Regions from separate parts of the Streptococcus sp. FSL R7-0248 genome, predicted to be linked through region 3. Evidence: predicted binding sites of a transcription regulator. Region 3 holds the regulator's gene; each other region holds the start of a gene.

What was found. The regulator Rex, encoded in region 3, represses fermentation and respiration genes when NADH is low (regulators of the CRP and FNR family bind a similar motif). The targets are predictions, from matches to a motif close to TTGTGAANTANTTCACAA.
Region 1: NYE32_RS09675 (class II fructose-bisphosphate aldolase) is a predicted target of Rex. The motif match lies at 1,964-1,981, and genes of this name have one in related genera.
Region 2: lpdA (dihydrolipoyl dehydrogenase) is a predicted target of Rex. The motif match lies at 1,847-1,864, and genes of this name have one in related genera.

The regions. Positions count from the first base shown of each region.
Region 1 covers NZ_CP150201.1:2,092,733-2,096,014, forward strand. The annotation lists gene NYE32_RS09665 (hypothetical protein) at 12-350, opposite strand; gene NYE32_RS09670 (hypothetical protein) at 383-739, opposite strand; gene NYE32_RS09675 (class II fructose-bisphosphate aldolase) at 1,040-1,921, opposite strand; tRNA gene NYE32_RS09680 (tRNA-Leu) at 2,068-2,153, opposite strand; gene NYE32_RS09685 (gamma-glutamylcysteine synthetase) at 2,346-3,282, opposite strand, start outside.
Region 2 covers NZ_CP150201.1:674,047-677,328, reverse strand. The annotation lists gene NYE32_RS03380 (thiamine pyrophosphate-dependent dehydrogenase E1 component subunit alpha) at 1-247, opposite strand, end outside; gene lpdA (dihydrolipoyl dehydrogenase) at 350-1,690, opposite strand; gene NYE32_RS03370 (CsbD family protein) at 2,256-2,459, opposite strand; gene NYE32_RS03365 (GlsB/YeaQ/YmgE family stress response membrane protein) at 2,716-2,955, opposite strand.
Region 3 covers NZ_CP150201.1:1,614,668-1,617,949, reverse strand. The annotation lists gene NYE32_RS07250 (hypothetical protein) at 1-18, shown strand, start outside; gene radC (DNA repair protein RadC) at 65-751, shown strand; gene NYE32_RS07240 (gamma-glutamyl-gamma-aminobutyrate hydrolase family protein) at 809-1,504, opposite strand; gene NYE32_RS07235 (redox-sensing transcriptional repressor Rex) at 1,497-2,156, opposite strand; gene NYE32_RS07230 (DUF1831 domain-containing protein) at 2,298-2,645, opposite strand; gene NYE32_RS07225 (cysteine desulfurase family protein) at 2,647-3,282, opposite strand, start outside.

The DNA of each region.
Region 1 (3,282 bases), 480 kb from region 3:
ACAGCCCTCCTTTAGACAACAGCTGTATTCAGGATTCGCACAATAAGATAGTACAGAATCACAAAAAAGATAAGGAAAAACACCCCTAATAATAATAACTGCCCACGGCGTTTCTTACTTAGGTCCCAGGAGAAACCAAATCCCATCAAAAAAGGACCAACACTATAACTTAGCATAAACCATAAATCTACACGTGCTATATGCCAAAAAGAAGAAATAAAGGCCACCAAACCTATTAAGGATAATATCCAAGAAAACTCCCAACGATCTGATTTAGCAAAAGCCAAGCCTATTAAGAAGCAGCCCAAGGCAGGCATGATAATAAATGATAGGGTCATAAAATAAAACATGCCATTATTATAGCATGTTTTACAGTTTCATGTTAGTGGCGGTTAATGACACCATAAGCAATAGTGAATGCAATAGCAGCAATACCTACAACGATTGCCATGACAGCCCAGAAAATAGTCATCGCACGGCGTCCCTTGCGATTGTTAAAAGGAAGTCCCCAACCAATCATGATGACACCTAGCAATCCAAGCCAGATTTTATAAGTGATAACAATCGCCGCATCAAAATAGGCAAAAACAACCAAACCTAAACCTAACAAAGAAATCAAATAAGACCACTTACCCTTCAAAAATGAAGGCAAGGCCCAACCAAATAATACTAAACCTAGTAGAGCAAGAGCTCCACCACCAAAAAATACAGGTACAATATAATTATCAAACATATTCATATTATAGCATATCTTAAAAAGTTAGGAAATAGAATCTATCAACCTAAGTGATATCCAATCTTTAAAATTTGTTTCCTCTCAATCACAGATTGATTCGCAGATACTAACTATTTATTTGGGTACAAAAAACAAAACGCAGAAAGGACCTTGTTTTAATAGCCTAATAGCGCTTTGTTTGCGCTACATCTATAATCAAAACGAACTGAAATTTAGAAATCGGGGGAAAAATGGGGGCAAAACATAAGAAAAAGGCTTGTCCATATTGGACAAACCCTTTCATTTCAAGCTTATATAGTCTAATTAAGCTTTGTTTGCTGAACCGAATACGTCGATACGTTCTTCAACAGCTTCTGTGATAGCTTCGAAACCTGGTTTCAAGAATTTACGTGGGTCGAAGAGTTTCTTCTTGTCGTATTCTGCTTCATTTGCTTCGTATTCAGCAACAAATTTACGTGTTGCGTTAGCAAATGCGATTTGACATTCAGTGTTAACGTTAACTTTAGCAACACCAAGTTTGATAGCTTCTTGGATTTGATCATCAGGAATACCTGATCCACCGTGCAATACGATTGGGAAGTTAGGAACAGCTTCTGTCAATTTTTGCAAGTGGTCAAGGTGAAGTCCGCTCCAGTTTTCTGGGTAAGGACCGTGGATGTTACCGATACCTGCTGCAAGGAAGTCGATACCAGTTGCAACCATAGCTTTAGCATCTTCGATTGGTGCCAATTCACCATCACCGATGATACCATCTTCTTCACCACCGATTGTACCAACTTCAGCTTCAACTGATACACCGTTAGCGTGTGCAAATTCAACAACTTTAGCTGCTTTTTCAAGGTTTTCTTCAACTGGAAGGTGTGAACCGTCAAACATAACTGAAGTGTAACCTACACGGATACATTCCAAAGCGTCATTGTAGTGACCGTGGTCAAGGTGAATAGCAACTGGTACAGTGATACCCATTGATTCAACCAATTCTTCGATAAGGACTTTACACAATTTGTAACCACCCATGTACTTAGCTGCACCCATAGAAGTTTGGATAAGTACTGGAGCTTGTTTAGCTTCTGCTGCACGCAAGATAGCTTGAGTCCACTCAAGGTTGTTTGTGTTAAATCCACCAACTGCGTAACCATTATCACGAGCTGCTTGGACAAATTTTTCTGCTGAAACGATTGCCATTATAAAGGCCTCCTATATTTTTTTGGGTTTGAACCCGTTTACAAGTTTATTCTATCACAATTGAACTCAAAAAACTAGCTTTTCTACAATTTGTAAGCGTTTTGATTTTTTAATACAAAAAAAACCAGTCATGTGACTGGTTACTCTGCGGAAAGAGGGACTTGAACCCTCACGACCTAAAGCGGTCACAGGATCCTTAGTCCTGCGCGTCTGCCAATTCCGCCATTTCCGCTAACAACATTAGTTATTATATCAGGATTGACAACTCGTGTCAATACTTTTTTGAAAGTTTTTTAGTAACTTTCTCTTGTCTCTTTCGAAACAACTATTATATAATACCATTTATTGTTTGCTGACGTCAATACTTTTTCGACTTTTTTTAAATTTTTTAGCAAAAACTATCTATCATATCTCTTGTCAAAGGTTAATCTAAACTCTTATTCAGCCTATCTAATTTCTCTCTAAGGGGAGCTAAGTAAACTTCTTCTCCAAAACCACGCGATTTTAAGCCATCCTCAGCACAAGACAATAACGATTCTGTCAAAGGTAAAATCATTTTGAGGTCTGTAGCAGAAATATCTTTTTTAGAAAATAAACGACGAATTCTAGGGTAATCATAGTCAAACGCTTCAAAAAAAGGTGAGTCATTCAAAATATTTTCTAGATTTACCAAATTGACTAAAAGACCAAGGTGAAAGGCTGCCGGCGCAAAGGTTGATGAGAAAGGTTGGGTACAAACACTGCGAAACTCAATAGTCCCTCGCGTCGTTAAATCTTGGAATTGATAAGAACGGTGAGTCTTAAAATCTTCCTCACTTGGTTCAATAGTGACTACTTCGCCACGAATAGAGTGTGCTTTGATAGATGGCGTACTCAGATAGTCTTTAGCGCGTATTGGTTCAAAATAGTAAGTTTCGTCACCACGCTTAGCAGTAAAAATGGCTGTCTCAGACAAGTAAGAAAAATAGTCATCTTCATTCTTAAATACCTTAGGAAATACTCCTGCATTTTCCTCAAACACACCATGCATGGAATTCTCCCAGAAAACATCACGGGAAAGCGCTAAATCCCAATCGGAACCCCAAAATTCAGAGTTTGCCAATAATACTGCCTTGGGTCCCTCTATTTGGTTAAAAGCATTTAAGACTCTTAAATAGGACGTTTTTGAAATATCTAATTGTACCTGACTCCCACAGATGAAAGAAGCATATTCTGGATAATCATGAAAGAAAGAATCGTTCTTTGCTTTAGATAGCTCGAGAAAATCCATAAGCATTTCATAACGAGGAGATTTAACAGGTCTGTTGTCATTTTTTTCCCAGTTTGGATTCACTCCCCAACCTTGCAACTCATGATTATGA
Region 2 (3,282 bases), 940 kb from region 3:
TAGCTTCCTCACCTGAGTAAAGGTGAACAAATCCTGGAATTTGACCGATTGAAAAGAAATGTCGTGCATTTTCTTCAAAATTTCGAATATCCCACATAGTCTTATACATGGATTTAGCCTCTTCTTTTGAAACATTTTCCACACCAAGATCATGGGCAGTTTGAACCTTAACTTCTTCCTTGGTTAAGGTTTGTCCCTGATGTTTTTCTTTCATTAGGGCTTGTGGCAATTCTTGATAATGTGTCATATTGTTTCCTCCTTCTATAGAGAGCTTTATAAAAAACAAATATTATTGACAGATATATAGATTGAAAAATGAGAATGGCTGTGCTAAACCTATCCATCGACCTTAGGACCTTAAAATCAGTCTTGCAACTTCCTGAACCAACTCAGAAATTGTTGGATGTGCAAAAATTGTCTTATCAAGCTGATCAAGTGTTCCTTCAGCATCTTTCAAGACAATCAAGGATTGTAGAATATCAGTTGCATGTGGACCAACGATAACGGCACCTAATAGTAGGTGATAGCGTTTTTCGGAGACAATTTTAACAAAACCTTTTGCTGAATTAGACGCAATGGCTCGACCATTATAAACATAAGGAAGTTGACCAACTGATATATCATATCCTTGTTGTACAGCCTCCTCTTCTGACAAGCCAAAGGAAGCAATCTCTGGTGTTGTAAAGAGCGACCGTGGAACACTTGAATTATCAACCGGTTCCTCAGCCTGACGACAAATGGCTCGAACAGCTTTGATTCCCTCGCTACTAGCAACATGAGCTAACATATATCCAGGAATCAAATCCCCAATCGCATAAACACCTGATTGAGATGACTCGTAATAACTATCTACCTTAATAAAGCCTTTTTCGGTCAGCTCCAAGCCCATCATTTGGGCTAACTCAATATTTGGCTTACGCCCTGTTGCTACAAGTAAGTTATCATAAGAGTAGGACTTCCCATCTGCTAAAATTACAGCATTTTCTTTAACCCTATCTATGCTAACTCCCTCCAGAATGGTAATTCCAAGTTGTTCCATCTTTTCTCTAATAATGGAACGTGCTTCATCATCTTCAGTTGCTAAAATTGTTGGTGCAACCTCTATCACTGTCACATCCACACCAAGTGGAGCCATGGCAAAAGCTAACTCAACGGAAATAATACCTCCACCAATGATAAGCAAACGTTGAGGAAGTTCCTTTAAGTTGAAAAAGTTATCTGTTGTCAAGTAGTCAACATCGTTAATACCAGGAATAGGAGGAATAAATGGATGACTCCCCGTCGCCAAAATAACAGACTTACCTGAGACTCTTTCACCATTAACTTGGAAGGTTTTATCAGAAATATAAGCTGCCTCACCTTCAATATAGGTGATCCCTAATTGTTTAAAACTTGATTGAATACCAGACTGTAGTGTTGCTACGACTTGATCTTTGCGAGCAACAAGTTTTTGAAAATCAAGATTATCATTTAAAACTGTCACTCCATACTGAGAGGCTTCTTTAGCAGCTAATAGCCAATGGGCATGTTCAAGATAGGCTTTGGATGGGATACAGCCAACGTTCAAACAGGTGCCACCTATGGAGTTTTTCTCAATGACAGTTACCTTTTTACCTAAACGGGCAGCTTCTTCAGCAGCAACATAACCACCAGGACCTGCCCCTATAATGAGAATATCACATTGACTCAAAACAATACTCCTTTCTAGAATGGAAGTCGGCTGTTAGCCGAACCACTTCAAGTAGGACAAAAACTCGGAGATGTTTTTGAAAGCGTTTTCTATACTTTGATTATAAAACTAATACTTATGAAAATCAAGTAATTCACTGAAAATGTGATGTTTAGGTAGTGAAAATATTCACAAGTAATGCAAGCGTTTACCATTCCCTATTCGGGATGACGTCAGCACTTATACTTTGCTGATTTTTATAGACACTAGATAAATACAAATCTCCCCGATCATTAAATAATTCTTCAAAATGTTATAAAAAACACTCTAGCGTCTATAGCTTGGATAAAACTATAGAAATTAGAGTGCTTTTACTATTAGAAAGAATATGTATATGGAGTTAAAAAGGAATTTGAATTAATCTAAAGAAAGTTGATTTTTCAACTGAATAATATTATAAGAATATCGATTTGTAGTTATTTGAAAGTAATCTTATAAGTGAGTAATTAGGAGTAGAATATGACAACTCTATTTTTTGTAGAGTAGCTTTTGTAGCTTTTATGTGAAAAATCAATTGACTATTTAATTATTTATCGTCCTTTTTAATCATATTTTTCACACCTTCGATAGCTCCTTCAACAGCATCTTTGGCATCTTCGGCAACTTCTTTCACTTTTGAGACTGCTTTTTCCGCAGCACCTTCTTTTTCTGTTTTTTTATCACCAGTTAATTTTCCGACACCTTCTTTAAATGCGCCTTTAGCTTGGTTGAGTTTTTCTTCTACTGACATAATATTATCCTCCTTTGGACATAAAGATTTTTAAATATGAACGCTCTTAAACAATACATTCAAATTTTTGAGTATAAAAAGATAAGTTAAATTATAGCTTTTGTGTTGAAGTCGAGTCATAAACAGCTTGAACACCCTCACTAACGTTATCTTTATTTGCTGATAAACCATTAGCTAGTCCATGTTTACCACTTTTTTAATTTATCGGCACTAAGTTTGCTAGTTGATTGGAGTCTTCCTGTCGAAATATTGAAAATTATTCTTTTTTCCCTAAGAAAAATGATACTACTGCAACAACAATAACTGCCCCTAAAATTGACGGAACTAAGGCCATTCCAGCTAGTCTAGGTCCCCAAGAACCGAAGAGTGACTGTCCAACAGATGAACCAATTAAACCTGCAAAGATATTGGCAATTATTCCCATGGAACCTCCCTTTTTAGTGATTCCACCAGCAATAAAACCTATAAAGCCTCCGACAATAATAGCCCAAAGCATAATGTCTCCCCCTTTCTAAATTGAGGAAAGTTAGATTGTTTGGAAAATCAAACCATCTAAAGAGTTACATTTTAGCTAAAACATTTTTTATATTAATCTTAACAATCATAAGATTAATGTTAGTATATACCTGTTAATAACAGTATAAGTTAATCAAATTGATAAGTCAATGAAAATGTTTGCGCTTACACAAAAATAGACATGAAAACCATCATTGGCCTTTGCAATCGGTTGCATAGTTTTACAATTTCGCTTATCTCATTTTTTTATTAAAAATCTACACATACTTCTACTGTTATTAGGACTTCCTCTAAATGGATTGATTTA
Region 3 (3,282 bases):
TTTGAATATTTGAATTAACTTCCCCCTCCCACTTACGAATAGGTAAGTAGGAGGTTTTTTTCTTATGTATAGTATTGTAGCTGAGGAGTCGGGGCTTTTGCCTCGTGAGCGACTCTTACAGAAGGGAGCAGAGGTTTTGTCGGACCAGGAGCTGTTGGCGATAGTGCTGCGAACTGGGACTAGGTCTGAGTCGGTCCTATCTATGGCTAACCGTATTTTAAAAGGGATGACGAGTTTGGCGGATTTGTCTCGTTTGTCCTTGAATGAGCTTCAGGAGATTCCTGGTATTGGGCGTGTGAAGTCTATTGAGCTCAAGGCTATGGTGGAGTTGGCTAAGCGGATTGAGAAGGCTGAGTTGTCTCGTTCTGAGCAGATTATGTCCAGTCAGCAGGTGGCTCGTCGTATGATGTTGGATATTGGGGACAAGCCTCAGGAGCATCTGGTGGCTATCTATTTGGATACGCAGAACCGTATTATTCAGCAAAAGACGGTCTTTATTGGTGGGGTCCGTCGTTCGATTGCTGAGCCACGTGAGATTTTACATTATGCCTGTCATCTGATGGCAACTTCCTTGATTGTGGTTCACAATCATCCTTCGGGGGAAGCCTATCCTAGTCGTAATGATATTGATTTTACTCAAAAGATTAAGCGGTCCTGTGACGACTTAGGGATTTGTTTGCTTGATCATCTGATTGTTGGAAAATCAACCTATTATTCCTTTCGCGAGGAGAGGGAAGATTTTGATCTTTAGGTTGAACCAATGTGATAAAGACAAGAGAAAAGCAACTGAGTGCAGTCTCAGTTGCTTTTAAAGTTCGTTAACGACGTATTCAAAGAGTTTGAGGTCTTCTTCACGTTTGTCTAGGAGAAGCTCTGGGTGCCACTGTACACCAAGAAAGCGAAGGTCTGGACTATTTGACTCAACAGCTTCGACTGTGTTGTCCTCAGGATCACGCGCAATGACACGAAGGTCAGAGGCCAAGTGTTTGATACTTTGATGGTGGAAGGAGTTGATAGAGGTTCCACGTCCGTAGATTTCTGCTAACTTACTGTTCTCATCAACAATCATCTCATGGTAGAGGTAATCAGAAGGCTTGTCCTGCCAGTGATTTTCAATATCTTGATGGAGGCTACCACCTAGTGCGACGTTCATGAGTTGGGTACCGCGACAGATTGAAAAGATGGGTTTCTTCTGCTTAGTGGCTTCCTCGATGAGTGCCATTTCAAAGATATCCCGTTCGAGAAAGAAGTCATCTTCACTGGCATGGTTCTCTTCGTTGTAGAATTTAGGGTCAACGTTTTGCCCACCGATCAGGATAAGCTTATCAATCATGGAGATGTAGGTCTTGGCTTCCGAAGGATCGGATACTGGTAGTAGGATTGCTAGGCCACCGGCTCTTTGAACTCCTTCTACAAAGCCAGATGGGGCATAGGACCATTTGATGTCTTCATGGGCTGGATTAGGCCTTACATTGGCAGTGATTCCGATAATTGGTTTAGTCATTGTTTCTCCTTGATTTTTCTTCTTCTTTCATGAAATAGAGTAGGGTTTGTAGTTCGCTAGTCAGGTCTACGTATTGGACCACCACGTGGCGTGGAAGATTGAGGTTGACCGGAGAGAAGCAGAGAATGCCTTCAATTCCAGCGTCAACCAAAAGATCAGCCACCTCCTGGGCCTTGACTGACGGCACTGTCAGGATGGCTGTTTTAATATCTTCTTGGGCAACCTTGTCCTTGATTTGGGAAATCCCATAGATAGGAATATTGTCCTCAGTTTGAGTTCCAACCAGTTCGTTATCGTCTGTATCAAAAGCCATGACTAGCTGCATGCGATTACGCTCTTGAAAACGGTAGTGGAGGAGGGCACGCCCGACATTCCCAACACCTACAAGGAGTACCTTGGTAGTCGCATTGTCATTAAGGAGTTCAGCGAAAAATGTCATCAGTTTGTTCACGTCATAACCAAAGCCACGACGACCTAGCTCACCAAAGTAGGAGAAGTCTCGACGAACAGTGGCAGGGTCAATCCCAATAGCTTCAGCAATTTGTTTAGAGCTTGCTTTGTCGATATTTTCACGATGGAATCGCTTGAAAATACGATAGTAGAGAGAGAGACGTTTGGCAGTGGCGTTTGGGATGTTTTTCTCAAATGTCATTGATCGCTTTCCTTTCTTCAATTAGTATGATTCTCTTATATTTTAAGAAAAGTTTGTGAAGATTGCAACAAAATAGTGTAGATGAGGCGATATAAAAAACCTATCACATGGATAGGCTATTTATATGTAGTAAGAAAAAATTTAGACTTCTTCTTGCTCGAAAACGTTACGATCAACCAAACTCTGCATCAAGAAGTAGAATTTTTCTTGCAAGATGTGGTGATCTTCATTTTTAAAGATATTAACGTTACGAAGGCCAGATTTGTCTGTGATAGACAATTTGAAGCCTGTCAAGTCTTTGTTAATAGTGATTTTGAGTGGGAAACCTTCGCCTGAGTTAGGCACTTTTTCGAGAAGGCGGTGCAACTCGTAGTTTCCGATTTTATTTTGCACAAAAGTCGTATCACGTAGAGTGAATTTTTTGACATTAGGACTGATGGTGTAACGGTACTTACAGTCAGTCAAATGAATGCTTTTTTCAAATGCCATGTTAGTCTCCTATGATTTGATTAAGTTTTTCTGCTAGGGCCTGGAGTTCTTCAGCGGTATTTTCCTCTGATAAACTAATGCGAATGGCTGTTTTTAGCTTGTCAGAATCCTTGCCATAGAGGGCCTGGATGACATGACTTGGATCAACAGTTCCAGCAGTACAAGCAGAACCTGTTGAGACAGCAAAGCCTGCTAGGTCTAACAAGGTTAAGAGAGGGCCGTTTTCCTTATCAGGAAAACTGATGTTGATGACGTGAGGTAGGCTAGGTCCTCCACCATTGATTTCATAAGGAATGGTAAGGGAATCTAGAAAGGCCTGACGAATCTTTTCAACATGTTGGTAATTGTCTTGGTAGTGGTCACTAGCATGCTTGTAAGCAGCGGTCATACCTGCAATCCCGACCAGATTTTCAGTACTGGCACGGCGTTTTTCTTCTTGCTCACCACCGTGGAGTAGGTTGTCAAAATGCAAATCGTTATGATAGAGCAAGCCGACACCTTTAGGTCCGTGGAATTTATGGGCACTAATAGAGAGAAAATCGGCTCCAAGTTCCTCTGGGTGAATAGGAAGCTTTCCTGCTACCTGAACGGCATCGACGTGGAAGGTAGCTTGGTGATTGGCAAGCAAGTCACCAAT